3 regions of the Micromonospora sp. U56 genome follow, and region 2 is predicted to be linked to each of the others. Evidence: riboswitches for the same ligand, from Rfam matches in the RefSeq annotation. Region 2 holds a riboswitch; each other region holds the start of a gene.
The links. A riboswitch is a leader RNA that binds a small molecule or an ion and turns the genes downstream of it on or off. The one in region 2 is predicted to bind cobalamin.

Region 1 (6,445 bases), on a different contig from region 2:
AGGACGTGCAGGAGCTGACCAACTTCTTCGAGCGGCGGGTGTCCGCGTACCAGGTGGCGGTCGGCGGTGAGGTCAGCCTGGACGACGAGTTCTGAGTAGCCTCGCCTGATGCGGTTTCATCGAATCGATCGTCGTGAGGCCCGGCGCATCGCCGTCCGGGCCCAGCTGCTCGACGCGCACCGGCCGACGGACCTCTTGACGGTCCTGGACCGGTTGTCGTTCCTGCAGTTGGACCCGACGGCGGCGGTGGCGCCCAGCGCCGACCTGGTGGCGTGGACCCGGCTCGGCGCCGGGTACGCGCCGGCCCACCTGCGGCAGGCGGTGGAGCGTGACCGCACCGCGTTCGAGCAGTTCCAGCACCTGGCGATGGTGCGACCAATGGCGGACCTCGGGCTCCACCTCGCCGAGATGGCCACGTGTCCGGAGGATCCGCGGCGGCGCGCCTGGCTGAAAGCCAACGACTCCTTCCGCCGCGACGTGCTCGATCTGCTGCGCGCCTCCGGCCCGCTGCTGTCCCGCGAGGTGCCGGACACCAGCGTGGCGCCCTGGCCGTCGACCGGCTGGACGAACAACCGCAACGTCACACAGATGCTGGAGCTCCTCGCCGCCCGCGGCGAGATCGCCATCGCCGACCGGGTCGGCCGGCAACGTCGGTGGGACCTGGCCGAGCGGGTCTACCCGGCCGGCACGCTGGCCGTCCCGGCCGACGAGGCCCGGCGGATGCGCGACGAGCGGCGGTTGCGCTCGCTGGGCATCGCGCGGGCGTCGGTCGTCGGGGAGGCCGGTGAGCCGGCGCAGGTCGAGGGCACCTCCGGCAGCTGGCGGGTCGACCCGGCGGCCCTCGGCCAGCCGTTCGCCGGCCGTACCGCGCTGCTGTCGCCCTTCGACCGGCTGGTCCACGACCGGAAGCGGGCCCGGGAGCTCTTCCACTTCGAGTACGTCCTGGAGATGTACCTGCCGAAGGCGAAGCGCCGCTGGGGCTACTTCGCGCTGCCCGTGCTGCACCACGACCGGCTCGTCGGCAAGGTGGACGCCACGGCCGACCACCGGTCCGGGGTCCTGCGGGTGCACGCCATCCACCAGGACGTCCCGTTCGACCCCGCCGTCACCGCGGCGGTGGACGCCGAGCTGGCGGCGCTGGCCTCCTGGCTCGGCCTGTCCACGGTCAGCGTGGCGTGAAGAGTTGTCGTCGCTGGGACGACCACAACTCTTCACACAGTTCGCAACCGCGGCGACGGGTCAGTGGCCGCCCGTCCAGCGGTCGGTGTGCAGGGCCTCGGCCAGCGGGCGCTTCTGCCGCCAGCCGTGCCGGGCCAGGTCGGGCACCTGTTCCAGGTGCGTCACCGGCCCGACGCAGAGCCAGGCCACCGGCCGGATGCCGGTGGGAATGCCCAGCAGGTCGGCCAGGAACGGCTCCCGGTAGAAGGAGACCCAGCCGACGCCGAGGCCCTCGGCGGTGGCGGCCAGCCAGAGATTCTGGATGGCCAGGCAGACCGAGTAGAGGCCGGCGTCGGCGATGGCGTGCCGGCCCAGCACGGCCGGGCCGCCCCGCGACGGGTCGTAGGTCACCACGATCGACAGGGTCGACTCCAGCACACCGTCGATCTTGATGCGGGCGAACCGTGCCGCCGCCTCGTCGGAGAGGGTGGCCGCGAAGGTGTCCCGTTCCGTCCGGACGTGCTCGTGGAAGCGGCGGCGCAGCCCGGCGTCCCGGACCAGGACGAAGTCCCACGGCTGTGAGTAGCCGACGCTGGGCGCGGCGTGCGCGGCGTCGAGGACGCGGTGCAGGGTGTCGTCCGGCACCGGCGCCCCGGTGAACTCGGCCCGGACGTCCCGGCGACGGTGGATGGCGGTGTAGAGGTCCACGGCAGGCTCCCGCTGCGCAAGGCCCACCCGGACGGGTGGGCGGTCGACGCGAGGCCGGTCTTCGGACTCCCGGATCGACGCCTGGCCGCCCGCCTTCCCAGCCGTACGGCCAGTGGCTGCGCTCTCGCGCGTGGACGGTGGCTCCCCGGTCACCGCGGCGGGCCCGTGCCGGATTTGCACCGGCTTCCCGATTCTCCCCGCGCACGCGGGGCACCTCGCATGATCGTTGCCGTCCGCGATGCTAGCGGCCCATCGGGCGCCGGCACGCCCTGGCGTGCCGGCGCCGCCGGGCGGCATGCTGTGCCGATGGCCGTACACGTCACGCACGACGGACCGGTGACCACGGTGATCCTCGACCGGGCGGCGTCGCGCAACGCCGTCGACGGTCCCACCGCGCGGGCGCTCGCCGACGCGTTCCGCGCCTTCGAGGCCGACCCGCAGGCCCGGGTCGCGGTGCTCTGGGGCGCCGGCGGCACGTTCTGCTCCGGCGCCGACCTTAAGGCGATCGGTACGCCCAGCGGCAACCGGGTCGAGTCGGACGGCGACGGCCCGATGGGTCCGACCCGGATGTCGCTGTCCAAGCCGGTCGTCGCCGCGATCTCCGGGTACGCCGTGGCGGGCGGCCTGGAGCTGGCGCTCTGGTGCGACCTGCGGGTCGCCGAGTCCGACGCGGTGCTCGGGGTGTTCTGCCGGCGCTGGGGCGTACCGCTGATCGACGGCGGGACGGTCCGGCTGCCGAGGTTGATCGGGGAGAGCCGGGCGATGGACCTGATCCTCACCGGCCGCCCGGTGCCCGCCGAGGAGGCGTACGCGATGGGGTTGGTCAACCGGTTGGTCCCGCCGGGTGAGGCGCGGGCGGAGGCCGAGCGGTTGGCCGCCGAGATCGCCCGACACCCGCAGACCTGCCTGCGCAACGACCGCGCGTCGGTGCTCGCCACCGCCGGCCTGACCGAGCCGGAGGCGCTCGCCACCGAGCTGGCGTACGGCGTGCGGTCGCTGGCCACGGACGCGGCGGCCGGCGCGGCCCGGTTCGCCGCCGGCGCCGGCCGCCACGGCACCGTCAGCTGAGGTCGCGCAGGGCGTCCTCGATCGCCCGGTGGAACGTCGGGTACGCGTAGATCATGTGTCGGAGGTGGCTCAACGGCACCGCCGCGTGCACCGCCACCACCAGCGCCGACAGCACCTCGCCGCCAGCCGGGCCGACGGAGGTCGCGCCGACCAGCACGCCCTGGTCGGCGTCCGCGACGAGCTTGATGAAGCCGTCGTTGCCGGCCTTGTGGATCCAACCCCGGGCGGAAGACGACAGCTGGGCGATGCCGACCTGCACGTTGATGCCGCGCTGGCGGGCCTGGTGCTCGGTGAGGCCGACCGCACCGACCTCCGGATCGGTGAAGGTGACCCGGGGCAGCGCCCGGTAGTCGGCGCGGGGCGGGGTACCGGCGGCACCGCTCGGGCCGGTCGCGGTCATCGCGCCGCCGACGGCGCTGGCCGCGCCCATCGCACCGCCCACCACGCTGGCCGTCCCGCTCGGGTCGGGGCCGCTGTCGGCGTGCCGGGTGCGGTCCAGCACGTCGGCGATGACGATCGCCGCCTGGTACATCGCGATGTGGGTGAAGGCCCCCTCACCGGTGACGTCGCCGACCGCCCAGACACCGTCGGTCACCCGCATCTGCCCGTCGACCGGCAGGTAGCGCTGCCCGGGGTCCACGCCGATCGTGTCCAGGCCCAGTTCGTCCAGGTGCGCCCGGCGCCCGGTGACCACCAGCAGCCGCTCCGCGTGGAACGCGTCGTCGCCGGCGTGCACGGTGAAGGTGGCACCGTCGTGGCTGACCCGGTCCGCCTTGACGCCGGTGCGGATCTCCACCCCGTCGGCGCGCAGCGCCTTCTCGGCCACCTCGGAGGACTCGGGCTCCTCGACCGCGAGGACCCGGTCCGCCGCCTCGACCACCGTCACCCGTACGCCGAACCGGGCGAACACCTGCGCCAGCTCCAGCCCGATCGCGCCGCCGCCGAGCACCAGCAGCGACTCGGGCAGCTCCTCGACCTCGATCGCCTGGTGGTTCGTCCAGTACGGCGTGTCGGCCAGCCCGTCGATCGGCGGCACGGAGGGCCGGGTGCCGGTGCCGAACACGATCCCGTGCCGGGCCCGGATGACCTGGTCGCCGACGCGTACCCGGCCGGGGCCGTCGAGCCGGGCGCTGCCCCGCAGGAACCGCCCACCTTTGCCGGTGAACCGGTCGACCGCCACCGTGTCGTCCCAGGTGTCGGTGGCCTCCTCGCGGATCCGCTTGGCCACCGGCGCCCAGTCCGGCTGGACCTGGGCCGAACCGGCCAGCTCGTTGACCCGCCGCGCCTCGGCGAGCGCGTTCGCCGCCCTGATCATCATCTTGCTGGGGATGCACCCCCAGTACGGGCACTCCCCGCCGACCAGGTCCCGTTCGATGCCGACGACGCTCAGGCCGGCCTCGGCGAGCCGCCCGGCCACCTCCTCGCCGCCGACGCCCAACCCGACCACGACCACGTCCACCACTTCCGGCTCCGCCATGCCGCCAGCATTCCCCAGCCATCGGACGCCGGCCAGCGACTGCACCAGAATTCCCGCGCCCGTAATCATTCCTAACCGCCTACGGTGGCCGCATGCCCGATCGCTTCGCCCCGGTCCGCGACTGCTTCCACGATCTGCTGGCCACCGGCCGGGAGACCGGCGCCGGCCTGACCATCTGGTACGACGGCCGCCCGGTGGTCGACCTGGGAGCCGACAGCCGCGGGGCGTGGCGGCCGGACACGCTGGTGAACGTCTACTCGGTCGGCAAGCCCGTCGCGGCGCTCTGCCTGCTGCTGCTCGTCGACCGTGGTCGGCTCGACCTGGACGACCCGGTGGCGACCCACTGGGCCGGGTTCCACGCCCCCGCCACGGTCCGCCAGGTGCTGAGCCACACCGCCGGCCTGCCGACCTTCCCGGTGGCCCGGCCGGCCGAGGCGGTCGCCGACTGGGAGCTGCTCTGCGCCGACCTGGCCGCCGCCGACCCGGAGTGGGAGCCGGGCAGCGTCGCGGGCGAGCACGCCTGGACGTACGGGCACCTGGTGGGCGAGCTGGTCCGCCGGGTCGACGGGCGGTCGGTGGGGCGGTTCCTGGCCGAGGAGATCGCCGACCCGTGGCGCCTCGACCTGGGTTTCGGACTCGGGACGGCGGACCAGCGGCGGTGCATGGACCTGTCGTACGGCGATCCGGCCTGGCCGGTGCGGATGCTGGGTGAGCCGGGGTCGCTGCGGGCCCGGGCGCTGAGCAACCCACCCGGCGGCCTCGACCTGGCGGTGGCCAACAGCCCGCTCTGGCGGGGCGCGCAGGTCCCGGCGGTCAACCTGCACGCCACGGCGTCCGCGCTGGCCCGGCTCTACGCGGGCCTGGCCGCCGGCGGCACCCTCGACGGGGTACGCCTGTTCAGCCCCGAGCTGGTCGCCGAGGCCACCCGGGTCCAGTACGACGGCCCGGACCTGGTGCTCGATCGCCGGGCCTACTGGACGCTGGGGATGCAGCGCGAGCCGGACGGGAGCTGGGGCATGGGCGGGATCGGCGGCAGCAGCGCCTGGGCCGATCCGGAGCGGGGCTACGTCTTCGCCTACGCCACGGCACATCTGGCCGACCACGACCGGGTGGACGAACTGGTCGAGGTGCTGCACTCCTGCCTCTAGCCCGGGTCGGGTCAGCGCATCCAGACCGGGTCGGCGCCGGGCACCTCCAGCGGCGGCGGATAGTCCAGCTGCCGGCGTACGTCGTCGGGGAGCCGCCACGGCTGGTGCACCGCCTTCCCCGCCACCGACGTGCGTCCCTCGGTCCAGGCGGCGAGGGCGTCCGCGTCGTACCGCCAGCCCTCCGAGGCCCCGCGCCGGTAGGCGCTGGTGGAGATGTCCGGGAAGGCGGCGGTGACCTGGTGGTAGAAGTCCCGCCAGCAGAGCTGCCGGACGAACGGCCCATCGGTGCCGCCGGCCCGGTTCGCCACGGCCAGCGGCGACAGGCAGCCGAACCGCAGGTACGGGCTGAGCCGGGAGGTCTCGTCGCCGGCCAGGTCGTCGTGGATGTCGTCGTACCGGTCGAGGGTGGGCAGCCACTGCGTGAGCCGGCGCTGCCCGACGCTCTCGCCGCCGACGGCGGCCCCGGGCGACTCGCCCTTCGGCGGCGCGGGCAGCCGGCCGGGCCGCACGCCGTCGGGCAGGGTGACGCGCCGGGGCGCGGCCAGCTCCTCGCGACGGTCGGCCACCGCCCAGGCGCGGTGGTACGGGCTGAAGACCCGGTAGTGGTCGCCGCCGCCCGGGCGCAGCGCCCCCGGCTCGACGATCGTCAGGCCGGGAAAGAGTCGCAGGAAGAGGCGGTGCCGGTCGCACTCGGCACGCAGCCGGCGCTCCCGACGGCGGGCGTACCGGCTGACGTCGGCGGAGAGCCCGATCCCCTCGGCGCCCACCTACAGGGCCAGCCGGATCGTCTCGGCCACCGGGTCGCCCTGGCGCACCATGAGGTCACCGCCGCGCCGGCGCAGTTCCTCGCGCAGGTCGGTCAGGCTCTGGTGCAGGAAGCGGGTGC
Region 2 (6,445 bases):
CGGCGAGCAGGCCCGGCTCGAAGGCGCGTACCCCCTCGCCGAGGGCCTTCTCCAGGTCGAGCGAGCCGACCACCCGGTCCTCGGCGGCACCGACCGGCAGCTCGACCAGGCGGGCCGGGCGGCGCTCGGCCGCCGGCTCGGCCGGGTGCGGCCCGTCCGGGCAGGCGGGGTCGGCGGCGGCCGGGTCACAGGCGAAGCGGCAGCCGGCGACCCGGTCGACCGGGGGCAGCAGCGCCGCGAGGGCCCGCACGGCGGTGGACTTGGCCGTACCCTTCTCGCCCCGCACCAGCACCCCGCCGATGGCCGGGGAGACGGCGTTGAGCAGCAGGGCCAGGCGCATGTCGTCCATGCCGAGCACCGCGCTGAACGGATATGCACTCACTGCGCCTCCTTCGATCGCGACTGCGGGGCTCGCAGAACCGGCTCACTCCTCGCGCTCACTGCCGGTCCTCCAAGTCGCCCTCGCTGGCCAGGTACGTCTCGCGGAGCCGGTCGAGGGTGGCCGGTTCGGGCGCGGCCCACAGGCCCCGGTCGGCGGCCTCGAGCAGCCGCTCGGTGATGCCGCGCAGCGCCCACGGGTTGGACTGCTCCAGGAACTCCCGGGTGGTCTCCTCGAAGACGTACGCGGCGGCCAGGTGCTCGTACATCCAGTCGTCGACCACGCCGGCGGTGGCGTCGTAGCCGAACAGGTAGTCCACCGTGGCGGCCAGCTCGAACGCGCCCTTGTAGCCGTGCCGGCGCATCGCGGCGATCCACTTCGGGTTGACCACCCGGGCCCGGAACACCCGCCGGGTCTCCTCGCCGAGGGTGCGGGTGCGGACGTCGTGCGGCATCGCCGAATCGCCCACGTACGCGGCCGGCGCGGCGCCGGTGAGATGGCGGACCATCGCCACCATCCCGCCGTGGTACTGGAAGTAGTCGTCGGAGTCCACGATGTCGTGTTCGCGGGTGTCCTGGTTCTTGACGGCGACGGCGATGCGGGCGAAGGAGCGTTCCATGTCGGCGCGCGCCTCCCGCCCGTCCAGGTCCCGGCCGTAGGCGTAGCCGCCCCAGACGGCGTACACCTCGGCGAGGTCGGCGTCGGTGCGCCAGTTCCGGGCGTCGATCAGCGGCAGCAGCCCCGCGCCGTACGCCCCCGGCTTGGAGCCGAAGATCCGGGCGGTGGCCCGTCGCTCGTCGCCGTGTTCGGCGAGGTCGGCGTCGACGTGGGCCCGGACGTAGTTCTCCCCGGCCGGCTCGTCGAGAGCGGCGACCCGGCGTACCGCGTCGTCGAGCAGCGCCACGACGTGCGGGAAGGCGTCGCGGAAGAAGCCGGAGATGCGGACGGTGACGTCCACCCGGGGGCGGCCCAGCTCCGCCAGCGGCACCACCTCGACGCCGGTGACCCGCCGGGACCGGTCGTCCCAGGTCGGCCGGCAGCCGAGCAGGGCCAGCACCTCGGCGATGTCGTCGCCCTGGGTACGCATGGCGCTGGTGCCCCAGACGGTGAGCCCCACCGAGCGGGGGTATCCGCCGGTGTCGGCGAGGTGCCGGGCGAGCAGCGAGTCGGCGAGGGCCACCCCGACGTCCCAGGCGTTGCGGGACGGGATGGCCTTGGGGTCGACGGAGTAGAAGTTGCGGCCGGTGGGCAGCACGTTGACCAGGCCGCGGGTGGGTGAGCCGGAGGGGCCGGGCGGCACGAACCGACCGTCCAGCGCGCCGAGCACCCGGTCGATCTCGTCGGTGGTCCGGGCCAGCCGGGGCACCACCTCGCGGGCGGCGAAGCGCAGCACCTCGGCGGCGTCGCCGATCGCCCGGCCGGTGACCTCCTCGACCACCGCGTCGACCTTGTCGGCGTCCCAGCCGAGGGTCTCCATGCCGACGACCAGCCGGCGGGCCAGGGCCTCGACCAGGTCGACGGCGTCGGCGGCGGTGGCGGCCGGCCCGTCCGCCGCCTCGGTCAGCGGCTCCGGCACGGCGATCCGCCGGCCCGGCTCGGCGAGCAGGTGCTGCTCGTCCAGCCCGTACGCGGCGGCGAGCGCCTGGCGCAGGCCGGGCAGGGCGCGGGTGCCGCCCCAGACCTGGGGGGCGCGCAGCACGGCGAGGACGAGGTTGACCCGCGCCTCGCCGGTGGGCGCCTCGGCGAGGATGTGCAGCCCGTCGCGGATCTGCACGTCCTTGACCTCGCAGAGGTACCCGTCGAGGTGCAGCACGAAGTCGTCGAAGTCGTCGGCGGCCGGCATGTCCGCGGTGTGCAGGTCGTGGTGCAGCTCGGCGGCCCGAACGAGGTCCCAGATCTGCGCCCGCACGGTCGGCACCTTGGCCGGGTCGAGCGCCTGGACGGTGGCGTACTCGTCGAGGAGCTGCTCGAGTTTGGCCAGGTCACCGTACGTCTCGGCGCGGGCCATCGGCGGGACGAGGTGGTCGACGACGACGGCGTGCGCCCGGCGCTTGGCCTGGGTACCCTCGCCGGGGTCGTTGACGATGAACGGGTAGACCAGCGGCAGGTCGCCGAGGACGGCGTCGGGGGCGCAGTCGGCGGCGAGCCCGAGCCCCTTGCCGGGCAGCCATTCCAGCGTGCCGTGCTTGCCGAGGTGCACCACCGCGTCGGCGCCGAAGCCGCCGTCGGCCACCGGCGCGGCCAGCCAGCGGTACGCGGCCAGGTAGTGGTGGCTGGGCGGCAGGTCGGGGTCGTGGTAGATGGCGATCGGGTTCTCGCCGAAGCCGCGCGGCGGCTGGATCATCAGCACCACGTTGCCGAAGCGCAGCCCGGCCAGGACCAGGTCGCCGCCGTCGGCGTACAGCTCGCCGGGCGGCTCGCCCCAGTGGGTGCGCATCCGCTCCCGCAGCGGCGCCGGCACCCGCGCGAACCAGCGCCGGTAGGTCTGCCCGGGTACCCGCGCCTCAGCGGCGGCGAGCTGCTCGGGGGTGAGCCACTCGACGTCGTGCCCGCCGGCGGCGATCAGCGCGTGGATCAGCGCGTCCCCGTCGGTGGGGACCGGCTGGTCGCCGAGGTCGTAGCCGGCGGCGGCGAGGGCGGCGAGCAGCCGGACCGCCGAGGCGGGGGTGTCCAGGCCGACCGCGTTGCCGACCCGGGAGTGCCTGGTGGGGTACGAGCTGAGTACGACGGCGAGGCGCTTGTCGGCGTGGGGCACGTGCCGCAGCCGGGCCTGGCGGACGGCGATGCCGGCCACCCGGGCGGCCCGCTCCGCGTCGGCGGCGTAGCCGGAGAGCCCGTCGGCGTCGATGCGCTTGAACGAGAACGGCACGGTGACGATCCGCCCGTCGAACTCGGGGATGGCCACCTGCATCGCGGCGTCCAACGGGGAGAGTCCGGCGTCGCTGCCGGCCCACTGCTCGCGGGTGCTGGTGAGGCAGAGCGCCTGCACGATCGGCACGTCGAGGGCGGCGAGCGCGCCGACGTCCCAGGCGTCCTCGTCGCCCCCGCCGGAGGCGTCCGCGGCGACGGCGCCGCCGGCGGCGAGCACGGTGACGACCAGGGCGTCGCAGCGGGCGAAGAGGCCGAGCGGCCCGTCGCCGGGGGTGAGCCCGCGCAGCGAGCCGCAGAAGATCGGCAGCGGGTCGCCGCCGGCCGCCTCGACCGCGTCGGCGAGGACGTCGACGAAGCCGGTGTTCCCGGCGAGGGCGTGCGCCCGGTAGAAGACGATCCCGACGGTGGGGCGGGTCGCCGTGGCCGCTCCGGCCGCCGTCGACGCCGCGGCGGCCCGCTCGCCGTGCACCCCGTACGCCGGGGTGGGCGCGGGCGGGTCGAAGCCCTCGCCGGTGAGCAGCACCGTGTCGGAGAGGAACCGGGCCAGCTCGGCCAGGTTCGCCGGACCCCCCTCGACCAGGTAGGACAGCGCCTGGGTGGCCACTCCGGAGGCCACCGTGGAGGCGGCCATCAGCTCCGCGTCGGGCACCGCCTCGCCGCCGAGCACGACCGTGGGCACGCCGGAGGCGAGCACGGCGGCCAGCCCGTCCGGCCACGCCTGCCGGCCGCCGAGCAGGCGTACGACGGCGAGGTCGACGCCGTCGAGCAGCGCCGGCACGGCGTCGGCGGCGACCCGGGCGGGGTTGGCCAGCCGGTAGCCGGCGCCGCTGGCGCGGGCCGCGAGCAGGTCGGTGTCGGCGGTGGAGAGCAGCAGGATGCGCACGGACGGCTCCGGAGAGTGACGCCCGGACCGGCGCGGGGCCGGTCGGGCGAGGCGAGGGGACGGGCGCGGTTCAGCGGGTACGACGGGCCGCCGGGCGGATCACCGGCGATGAACCGGTGGGCGGCACGGTGCGGCGGTCAGCGGTGAACGGCGGAACGCGGTGCGCGGGCGCCCCACGGGGCGTCCGGGCGGTCGGCCGGCGCGACGGCACGGCCGGGCAGGGGCGCGGCACCGCGCCCGGAACGGGTACGATGGAACTCGTCGACGGTGGGGACGCTGCGCGTCATCGGGTCCTCCTCGGGTGTCCACGCCCTGGGGTCATCCCGACGGCCGAAGTATCCTGGCTTCCGGATCAACGCTCTCCCCCGGCCTTCCAACCGCAGGAACACGGCCGTGACGCGCGAGGGGGGATCGCTCCCCGGTGACAGTGGCGGGACCGCGCCGGAATCGCACCGGCTTCCTTCACTGCCGTCAGGCCGCGAATGCTGCCACATTCCTCGGCACCGGGTCAACGCCGCCCGGGGCCACGCCACGGTCAGCAGCCCATCGAGGACGGACGATCGGCGCCGCCGCGGCGGCCGGTCCGGACAATGTCCGCCCTCGATGCCGCACACCCTTTGCTCTGCTGCCCCGGAGGCGACACCGGGAGTGCTTCACCGTTGCCCGGGCGGCTGCAGAGCAAAGGGGACGGTGTGGGCAGGTTTCCGCCGGTCAGCGCCGACGGCGGGGCCACCGGCCGGGGACTGGTCGCCTACGATCGGTCCCGACGGCCGAGCGTCGACGGTCGATCGAAAAGGGACCCAGCCATCGCCGAGCCCGCGTTCCACCACCTCGCCGGCCGGGTCTGGCTCCACCCGGGCGATCCCGACCCGGGCACCATCCAACCGAGCGTGGCGTTGATCACCGACGAGCGCGGCGGCGTGCTGGTCGACGTCGGCCACAGCCCCGGCCACGCCCGGAAGATCCGCGCCGCCCTGACGGCGGCGGGGCTGCCCGAGCCGCGCTGGCTGGTCTACACCCACCACCACTGGGACCACGTGTGGGGCGCCTGCGTCACGTCGGCGGCCGGCACGCCGCCGACTCGACCGTGGTGCTGGTGCCCGACTCGGCGGTGCTGCTGCTCGGCGACTGCTTCTACCCGCCCCCGATGCACCTGCGCCAGGACGGGGACGGCCCCGACCTGGCGCTGGTGCGCAGGCTGCTCGACGACCACTACCACTGGTACGTCTCCAGGCACGCCGACCCGATGACCCTCGACGAGGCCCGCGCCGCCGTCGAGGGGTGAGCGGTCAGCGCATCCGGCGTTCCGGGTGGGCCCGGTTCCAGACCCGCATCCGCTCCGGGTAGCCGGTCCTCGCCGCCTCGTAGAGCGGCACGGCGTGCCGGCCGGCCAGCTTCGCCGCCACCTGCGGCGAGCCGGTCCGGCGGCGGATCCACTCGCCGTCGTGGGCGATCGCCACCACCGTGGTGTCCGTGGCGGTGGTCTCCGGCTCCAGGTAGAACTCCACGCCCTGCCGGCTCGTCACGAACTCCTCCAGCGCGGCCAGGTCCTCGCGGGTGGCCTCCCGGTCGAGCTTGGTCGGGGTGGGGACGGCGGCCCGGGACCGCCGGCTGAACCAGCCCATCTGCCCGCTCCTCTCGTCGGCGTCCCTCCAGTGGAGCACCGTCACCTGACAGTCGGCTGCGAGGCCGGTGAGCGGGAGCTGACCGGGCGTGCTCAGTCGAGCGCGGCCAGCTCCTCGGCGGAGAGCCGCAGCGCGCCGGCCGCGACGTTCTGGATCAGGTGCGCCTCGTCGCCGGTGCCGGGGATGGCCAGCACGTGCGGCCCCTGGTGCAGGGTCCAGGCGAGGCGTACCTGGTGCGGGGTGGCGCCGTGGGCCCGCGCGATCTCGTGGACGGCGGCGGTGTGCTCGGCCGCCGCGCCCGCCTCCCGCCGGACGCCGGCGAGGGCGAAGAACGGCACGTACGCCACCCCGCGCGCCCCGCACTCGCGCAGCAGCGCGTCCTGGTCGCCCCGGTTGTCGACGGCGTAGCTGTTCTGCACGCAGACCACCGGGGCGATGGCCTGCGCCTCGTCGAGGTGGTCCAGGCGGACGTTGGACAGGCCGAGGTGCCGGATCAGCCCGGCGTCGCGCAGCTCGGCCAGCGCGCCGAAGGACTCCGCCACCGAGTCCCGCCCGGGGCGCTTCACGATCCGCAGGTTCACCACGTCGAGGTGGTCGCGGCCCAGCCGGCGCAGGTTCTCCTCGACCTGGGCGCGCAGCTGGGCCGGCGTGGCCTCCTCGCGCAGGCCGGTCGCCGGGTCGTAGGAG
Region 3 (6,445 bases), on a different contig from region 2:
ACCACCGCCTCGGCGACCTTCACCTCCCCGCTGGACCGCTACCGGAGCCGGGGATGACGGGCCGCGACGAGGGACGGGTGAGCCTGTTCCTGGCCGTCGCGATGACCGGCGTGCTCGCGGTCATCGGCGTCGCGTACGACGGCGCCGGCCAGCTCCGGTCGTTGCAACGCGCCGACAACCTCGCCGCCGAGGCGGCCCGCAGCGGCGGCCAGGCCGTCGACCGGGCTCGCGCGATCGAGGGCGGCCCGAAGGAGATCGACGAGGGCGACGCGCGGGCGGCCGTCCGCGACTACCTCTCGGCGGCGGGCGCGACCGGGCACTCGGTGAGCTTCCCCGTGGTCGGCGGCGAGAAGCAGATCCGGGTACGCGTCACCGTCACCTACCGCCGGCACCTGCTCGGCCTTTTCGGCATGGACGACACCGTCACCGTCTCGGGTGAGGCCACTGCGCGGGCGCTCACCGAGGCACCGTAGGAAGGGAAGGCCGCCATGACCGCACCGCGTGGCTCCGCCGTTCGGCGGACCGGCCAGCTGCTCACCGGGTTCGGGTCGCTGGTTGTCCTGGTCGCGCTGCTGGTGGGCGCGCCGGTGGCGCTGCTCGCCCTCGCCGGCAATCCCCTGCCCGACCAGCTACCCACCCTGTCGGCGGTCGGCACGGCGCTGACCAGCCGGGACGACGGTCGGTTGTTCCTGCGGGCGTTGGCCGTGGTCGGCTGGTTCGGCTGGGCGACGTTCGCCTTCTCCGTGCTGGTGGAGCTGGCGGCGCAGACGACGCGGCGGCCGGCGCCCCGGCTGCCCGGGATGAGCCGGCAGCAGCGGGCCGCGGCGGCCCTGGTCGGATCGGTCGCGCTGATCATCGCGGCGAGCCCGGCGGCCAGCGCGGCGGCGGCCATGACGTACCCGGCGACGGCCGGCACCGGGCTCCCGGCGACGGACGCGGCAGTGCCGGCGACGGGCGCGACGCTGGTCCTCGCGGCGCCGCCCGTCGGATCGACGGGGGCGGCTCCGGAGGGCGCCGGCGCCGAGGCTGTCCGGCCACAGCCGGCCCCGCCGGTGTACCGGGTCGCCAAGGGCGACTACCTGGGCGAGGTGGCGGAACGCTACCTGGACGACTTCGACCGCTACCAGGAGCTGGCCCGGCTCAACCGGCTGCCCGACGCCGACCGGATCCGGCCGGGCCAGCTGATCAAGCTGCCGGCGCGGGCGGAGGACGGCGGCGCACGCACGCACGCGACCGGCCGGCTGGTGGCCGGGCAGGCGACGCCCCGTAAGCCGTCGCCGCATCCGCCGGCCGCGTCCCCGGGTTCGCCGAAGGGGTCCCCCGGCGGCATCGGGTCGCCGGTCCCCGACGAGCAGGCCGGGCCGGGTACTCCGGGCGGTCAGGTCGGACCGGGCGGGACCGGCGCGACGCCGGGACAGCCGGTACCCCGGACGATGCCGCCGCAGGCGGAGCGGCCGGCGGGGGCACCCCCGGCGATGGCGGCCGGGGCCTCGCGGGCCACCGACGACGACGGGATGAACCGGCCGCTGGCGGTCTCCGCCGTGCTCGCCGTGGCCAGCATCGTCGGCGCGCAGATCGGCGCGGTGCTCGGGCTGCGCCGCCGCCCGGCCCGGGCCGTCGCGGCCGCCCGCGCTCGCCACCGCCGCGACTGACCAGGGGTACGCGCACCGGGCGCAGGACGAGGCGAGCCGCCGCCCGGCTTGCCCGCCGCCTCGGGCCGCGCCCACCAACAGTGGGCCGGCGTGATCTGCGGCGCTCGCGACTGGAACCGGCAGGTCCCTGGCCCGGCCCACGGTGCCCTGCCGTGCCCGCAATCCCGACGGGCCGACGGGCCGACGGGCCGCCTGGCCCGGGCCAACGCGGCCCGGCCAAGTGCCCGGTGGGAGGTCAGGGCAGCTTGGTCTGGAGGATTCCGTCGACCACCCGGGTCGGCAGGAGCTGCTGGTCGTTCGCGGCGGGGCCGTGCACGACCTCGCCGCCGTTGAGCCGGAACGTCGAGCCGTGCCAGGGGCAGACCACGCAGGCGTGGCCCTCGATCTCCTGCACCTCGCCCTCGCCGAGCGGGCCGCTCTGGTGCGGGCAGCGTTCCAGCATCACAGTGACGTCGTCGCCGTGCCGGTAGAGGATCACCGAGACGTCGTCCACCTCGCGGGTGATCAGCTCGCGCTGCGGAAGCGTCGCCAGGTCGGCGATGGCCTTCCACTCGTCGGTCATCCGGTGCAGCTCGGAGATGCTCTGGTTGACCTGCGCACCCTGCTTGTACGCCAGGTGCCCGCCGATGTACGCCCCGGTGCTGGCCGCGGTCAGCCCCAGGTACGCCAGGGCGCGCCCCATGCCGTGCCGGCCGCGCATCCGGGCGGCAAGCGAACTGGCGTAGAACACCAGCGCGACGGAGTTGGAGGCGGCGTGCACCAGCCCGACGCGGCGCTGGTCCCGGGCCAGGGCGGCCCAGTCGTTCAGCCCGGCGACGGCGGCCGGGAGGGCGCTCACCGTACCCAGCCCGACCAGGGTGGTCGCGGCCCGGCGCTGACCGGGCAGCAGGTCCAGCACGGCGGCGCTGATCCACGCGCCCACCGGCACCTGCACCATCGCCGGGTGCAGCGGATGGCCCAGCCAGACGCCGTGCAGCAGGTCACGGACCCGCTGCCCACGCAGGGTCGACTGGACGGCCCGCTGGAGCCGGTCGCCGACCGGGTCCAGCGCGGCGTTCTGCTCGATCTTGTTCATCAGGGCTCGCACGTTCCCCGACTTCCCGGCAGCTGCGGTCGCAAACCGGGCGGCGGGGACGAATTCCGCTGCCCGGTCGAAATCAGCGCCAGTCGTGGGCCTCCGGGTGGAAGGTGGCGCTGCGGAAGAGGGCGTCCAGGTTGCCGCCGAGCTTGCGCAGGGTGGCCTTGTCGTGCGCGGTCATTTCCACGTACAGACCCTGGACTCCGTAGACCTGGAGGCTCGCGCCGCCGTCCAGGGAGGACGTGCGGCGGGCGGGATGGCCGTCGATGCGGGAGGTGGGATCGCCGATGACCGCACCGTCGCCGGTCACCGACTTGCGGGGCAGCATCAGTACGACCAGCGGCCAGTCCCCGTACTTCGTCCGCTTGCCGGCGCCGTAGGACAGCTCGACGTCCCAACGGTCGTTCGCCCTCCTGGTCACCAGGTACGCCATCGGCTTCAGGCCGGCCGGGGGCGTGGCGAAGCGCACCGGCAGCCGGATCGGCCGGTCCACGGCGTAGCGGAGGTCGAGGGCGATCCGCCGGGTGACGGCGCGCGGGTCGCCGGCACTCTCGGGGATGTGCCGCACAATCACCTCGGCCCAGGCGCCCGGGGCGTATTCCCAGCGCAGCGCGGCGGACCGGGGCTCGGCGGCGGCGGCGTTCGCGTTCCATCGGGCAGCCCGGCCGTTGACCGGCTCGGCCGGCTCCAGGCCCGCGGAGCCCGCCCGGCCGGCGGCCACGGCGAAGTCCCGGTCGATGCCGAGCGTGATGTCCCGGCCGGCAGCAACGAGCCGCAGTTCGGCCGCGGGCGCGTCCTTGACGGGCCGGGGTGACGTCTGCGGCGCCGAGGCGGTCAGCGCGAGCTGGTCGGTCCCGGTCCGGACGGTCCGGTCGGTCATGACGGGAGGCACCCAACCGAACTCGGCGTACTGCCGGGCGGGGTCGAAGGCGGCCGGGGCGGTCGCCGGCATCGCGGCGGTCGGGGACGGCGTGAGCGCGGGGGCGACCGGCGTCGGCCGGTCCGCCCGGCCGACCAGCGCCGGGGCTGCGGCCAGGACCGCGACCACCGCGAGCCCGGCGGTGGCCGTCGCGGCGATCCGCCGCCGCCGCACCTGCCGGCGCCCGTCGCGTACGGCCCGGTGCAGGTCCACGGCGGACGGCGGGAGCGGTACGTCCCGCAGCGGCGCCAGCAGCTTCTCCTCCATCACTTCCCCTCTCCGGTGATCGCGTAGGCGCCCGTGCCGAGCAGCCGGCGCAGGCTGGCCAGGCCGTGCGAGGTCTGGCTCTTGACCGTGCCGGCGGTGCAGCCCTGGGTGGCGGCCACCTCGTCCACCGGCCGGTCGTGCAGGAAGCGGAGCACCAGCACGGCTCGCTGCCGGGGCGGCACCTGGGCGAGCGCGGCGTGCAGCAGCTCCCGGTCCTCCACCGCGTCGCCGGTCGGGGCGGGCGCCGGCTCGGGTGGCGTGTCGACCAGGCGGACCCGGGACCAGAGCCGGCGCTTCTCGTCGAGGAAGACCCGGACCAGCACGGTACGCGCGTACGCGTCGACGTTGTCCGCCTCGCGGGCCCGCCGCCAGCCGACGTAGAGCCGGGTGACGGCGGTCTGGACCAGATCGTCGCCACGGTGCGCGTCCCCGGTCAGGTGGCAGGCGATCCGGCGCAGCGCCGGCAGCCGCGACGTGACGTACTCGACGTACTCCTGTTCCAGGTCCGCCCGCATCCACCCACCCCGTCCATGAACATTCACCCCGCTGACGGGGTCGGGCACCGTCCAGGTTGTACGCGGCGCAGATTTTCCCGCCGACGCGACACGCCCACAGCATATGGTGTGTTGGCTTTTTGCGACCCACTACATCTAGGATCACTTTTACTGCTGGTGCGACCCCCCCAAGGGTCCGCCAGGCGTCGACGTCGGCCAGGCGTCGCGCCGAACAGGGAACCCGGTGCGAATCCGGGACTGCCCCGCAGCGGTGAGCGGGAACGACCGCCGTCACGAGCACTGGGCCCGACGGGGCCCGGGAAGCGACGGCCAGTAGGCGAACGCGCCGGACGCGTCTGCCCGCGAGTCCGAAGACCTGCCAGTAGGGCGTGCCCACCGGGCACGCGGACCACCTCGGGGCCTCGTGGGAGGGCCGTCGAGCCGTACGGAGCACCGCCGGCACACCGACCGGTGGCGATCCGGCGTGCCGTCGTGCCCTCCCGCGGTCCACACCGACCACCCAGGAGAGCACGTGACGGCGTCATCCACCATCGCCCCACCCCCGGTCGGGGCACTGCGGGACCTGCTGCACCGACACCATCACGACCTGCCCGACACCGACCCGGAGCGGATCCTCGCCCTGGTCTCCTCGGGGCGCACCGCCGGCGCGGACACCGACGAGCTGACCCGGCTGGCCATCGCGGCGGCGGCCGGGCTCACCGCCGAGGAGCCCGGGTACGCCCGGCTGGCCGCCCGCCTGCTCGCCGGGCGGATCGCCGACGAGACCACCGGCCAGGGCATCGACAGCTTCAGCGACAGTGTCGCCGCCGCGTACGCCGAGGGCCTGCTGGACCCGGGCTTCGCCGGCTTCGTCGCGACGCACGCCGCCACCCTCGACGCCCTGGTCGACCGCGCCGGCGACGACGCCTTCGAATACTTCGGACTGCGCACCCTGCACGACCGCTACCTGCTGCGCCACCCGCGCAGCCGGGCGGTGCTGGAACGGCCGCAGCACTTCTGGCTGCGGGTCGCCACCGGCCTGTCGGACACGGTGGAGCAGGCCGGCGAGCTGTACCGGCTGATGTCCCGGCTGGCCTACCTGCCCAGCTCGCCGACGCTGTTCAACGCCGGCGCCCGGCACCAGCAGCTCTCCTCCTGCTTCCTGGTCGACTCGCCCCGGGACGAGCTGGACTCGATCTACGACCGCTACACGCAGGTGGCGAGGCTGTCCAAGTTCGCCGGTGGGATCGGCATCTCGTGGTCCCGGGTGCGCTCGCGGGGGTCGCTGATCCGGGGCACCAACGGCCGCTCCAACGGCATCGTGCCCTGGCTGCGCACCCTCGACGCCAGCGTCGCGGCGGTCAACCAGGGCGGCCGGCGCAAGGGCGCGGCCTGCGTCTACCTGGACACCTGGCACGCCGACATCGAGGAGTTTCTGGAGCTGAAGGACAACACCGGCGACGAGGCCCGGCGTACGCACAACCTGAACCTGGCCAACTGGGTGCCGGACGAGTTCATGCGCCGGGTCGAGGCGGACGCCGACTGGTCGCTGTTCGACCCGAAGGAGGTGCCGGAGCTGGTCGACCTGTGGGGCGCGGAGTTCGACACCGCGTACCGGGCGGCGGAGGCCGCCGGCAAGGCGGTCCGGACGCTGCCGGCCCGCACCCTGTACGGCCGGATGATGCGCACCCTGGCGCAGACCGGCAACGGCTGGATGACGTTCAAGGACGCGGCGAACCGCACCTGCAACCAGGTCGGCGCGGGTGGCGGCGTGGTGCACCACTCCAACCTCTGCACCGAGATCCTGGAGGTGACCAGCGACGACGAGACGGCCGTCTGCACGCTCGGCTCGGTCAACCTGGCCGCCCACCTGGTCGACGGTGGCGTGGACTTCGCCACGCTCGCCACGACGGTCCGGCTGGCCGTCGGGGCGCTGGACCGGGCGATCGACCGGAACTGGTTCCCCACCGAGCAGGCGGCCACCGCGCACCGCCGGTGGCGGCCGCTGGGGCTGGGCGTGATGGGGCTGGCCGAC

Region 1: it holds a riboswitch for cobalamin, as region 2 does, so the genes downstream of both, bluB (5,6-dimethylbenzimidazole synthase) here and cobN (cobaltochelatase subunit CobN) in region 2, are expected to answer to the same signal.
Region 3: it holds a riboswitch for cobalamin, as region 2 does, so the genes downstream of both, KBX37_RS02780 (ribonucleoside-diphosphate reductase subunit alpha) here and cobN (cobaltochelatase subunit CobN) in region 2, are expected to answer to the same signal.

The regions. Positions count from the first base shown of each region.
Region 1 is NZ_JAGPYL010000003.1:114,876-121,320, forward strand. It holds gene KBX37_RS02785 (ribonucleotide-diphosphate reductase subunit beta) at 1-95, shown strand, start outside; gene KBX37_RS02790 (DNA glycosylase AlkZ-like family protein) at 109-1,179, shown strand; gene bluB (5,6-dimethylbenzimidazole synthase) at 1,240-1,866, opposite strand; cobalamin riboswitch at 1,901-2,099, opposite strand; gene KBX37_RS02800 (crotonase/enoyl-CoA hydratase family protein) at 2,173-2,934, shown strand; gene KBX37_RS02805 (NAD(P)/FAD-dependent oxidoreductase) at 2,927-4,411, opposite strand; gene KBX37_RS02810 (serine hydrolase) at 4,504-5,559, shown strand; gene KBX37_RS35855 (FAD-binding domain-containing protein) at 5,571-6,125, opposite strand; partial or broken gene KBX37_RS35860 (deoxyribodipyrimidine photo-lyase) at 6,135-6,445, opposite strand, start outside.
Region 2 is NZ_JAGPYL010000110.1:898-7,342, forward strand. It holds partial or broken gene KBX37_RS27035 (ATP-binding protein) at 1-441, opposite strand, end outside; gene cobN (cobaltochelatase subunit CobN) at 438-4,133, opposite strand; cobalamin riboswitch at 4,467-4,596, opposite strand; partial or broken gene KBX37_RS36090 (hypothetical protein) at 4,724-5,122, shown strand; gene KBX37_RS34885 (hypothetical protein) at 5,173-5,418, shown strand; gene KBX37_RS27050 (hypothetical protein) at 5,423-5,758, opposite strand; gene KBX37_RS27055 (aldo/keto reductase) at 5,851-6,445, opposite strand, start outside.
Region 3 is NZ_JAGPYL010000003.1:106,670-113,114, forward strand. It holds gene KBX37_RS02750 (TadE/TadG family type IV pilus assembly protein) at 1-57, shown strand, start outside; gene KBX37_RS02755 (hypothetical protein) at 54-473, shown strand; gene KBX37_RS02760 (LysM peptidoglycan-binding domain-containing protein) at 489-1,652, shown strand; gene KBX37_RS02765 (Rieske 2Fe-2S domain-containing protein) at 1,888-2,727, opposite strand; gene KBX37_RS02770 (hypothetical protein) at 2,810-3,916, opposite strand; gene KBX37_RS02775 (SigE family RNA polymerase sigma factor) at 3,916-4,431, opposite strand; cobalamin riboswitch at 4,642-4,788, shown strand; gene KBX37_RS02780 (ribonucleoside-diphosphate reductase subunit alpha) at 4,943-6,445, shown strand, end outside.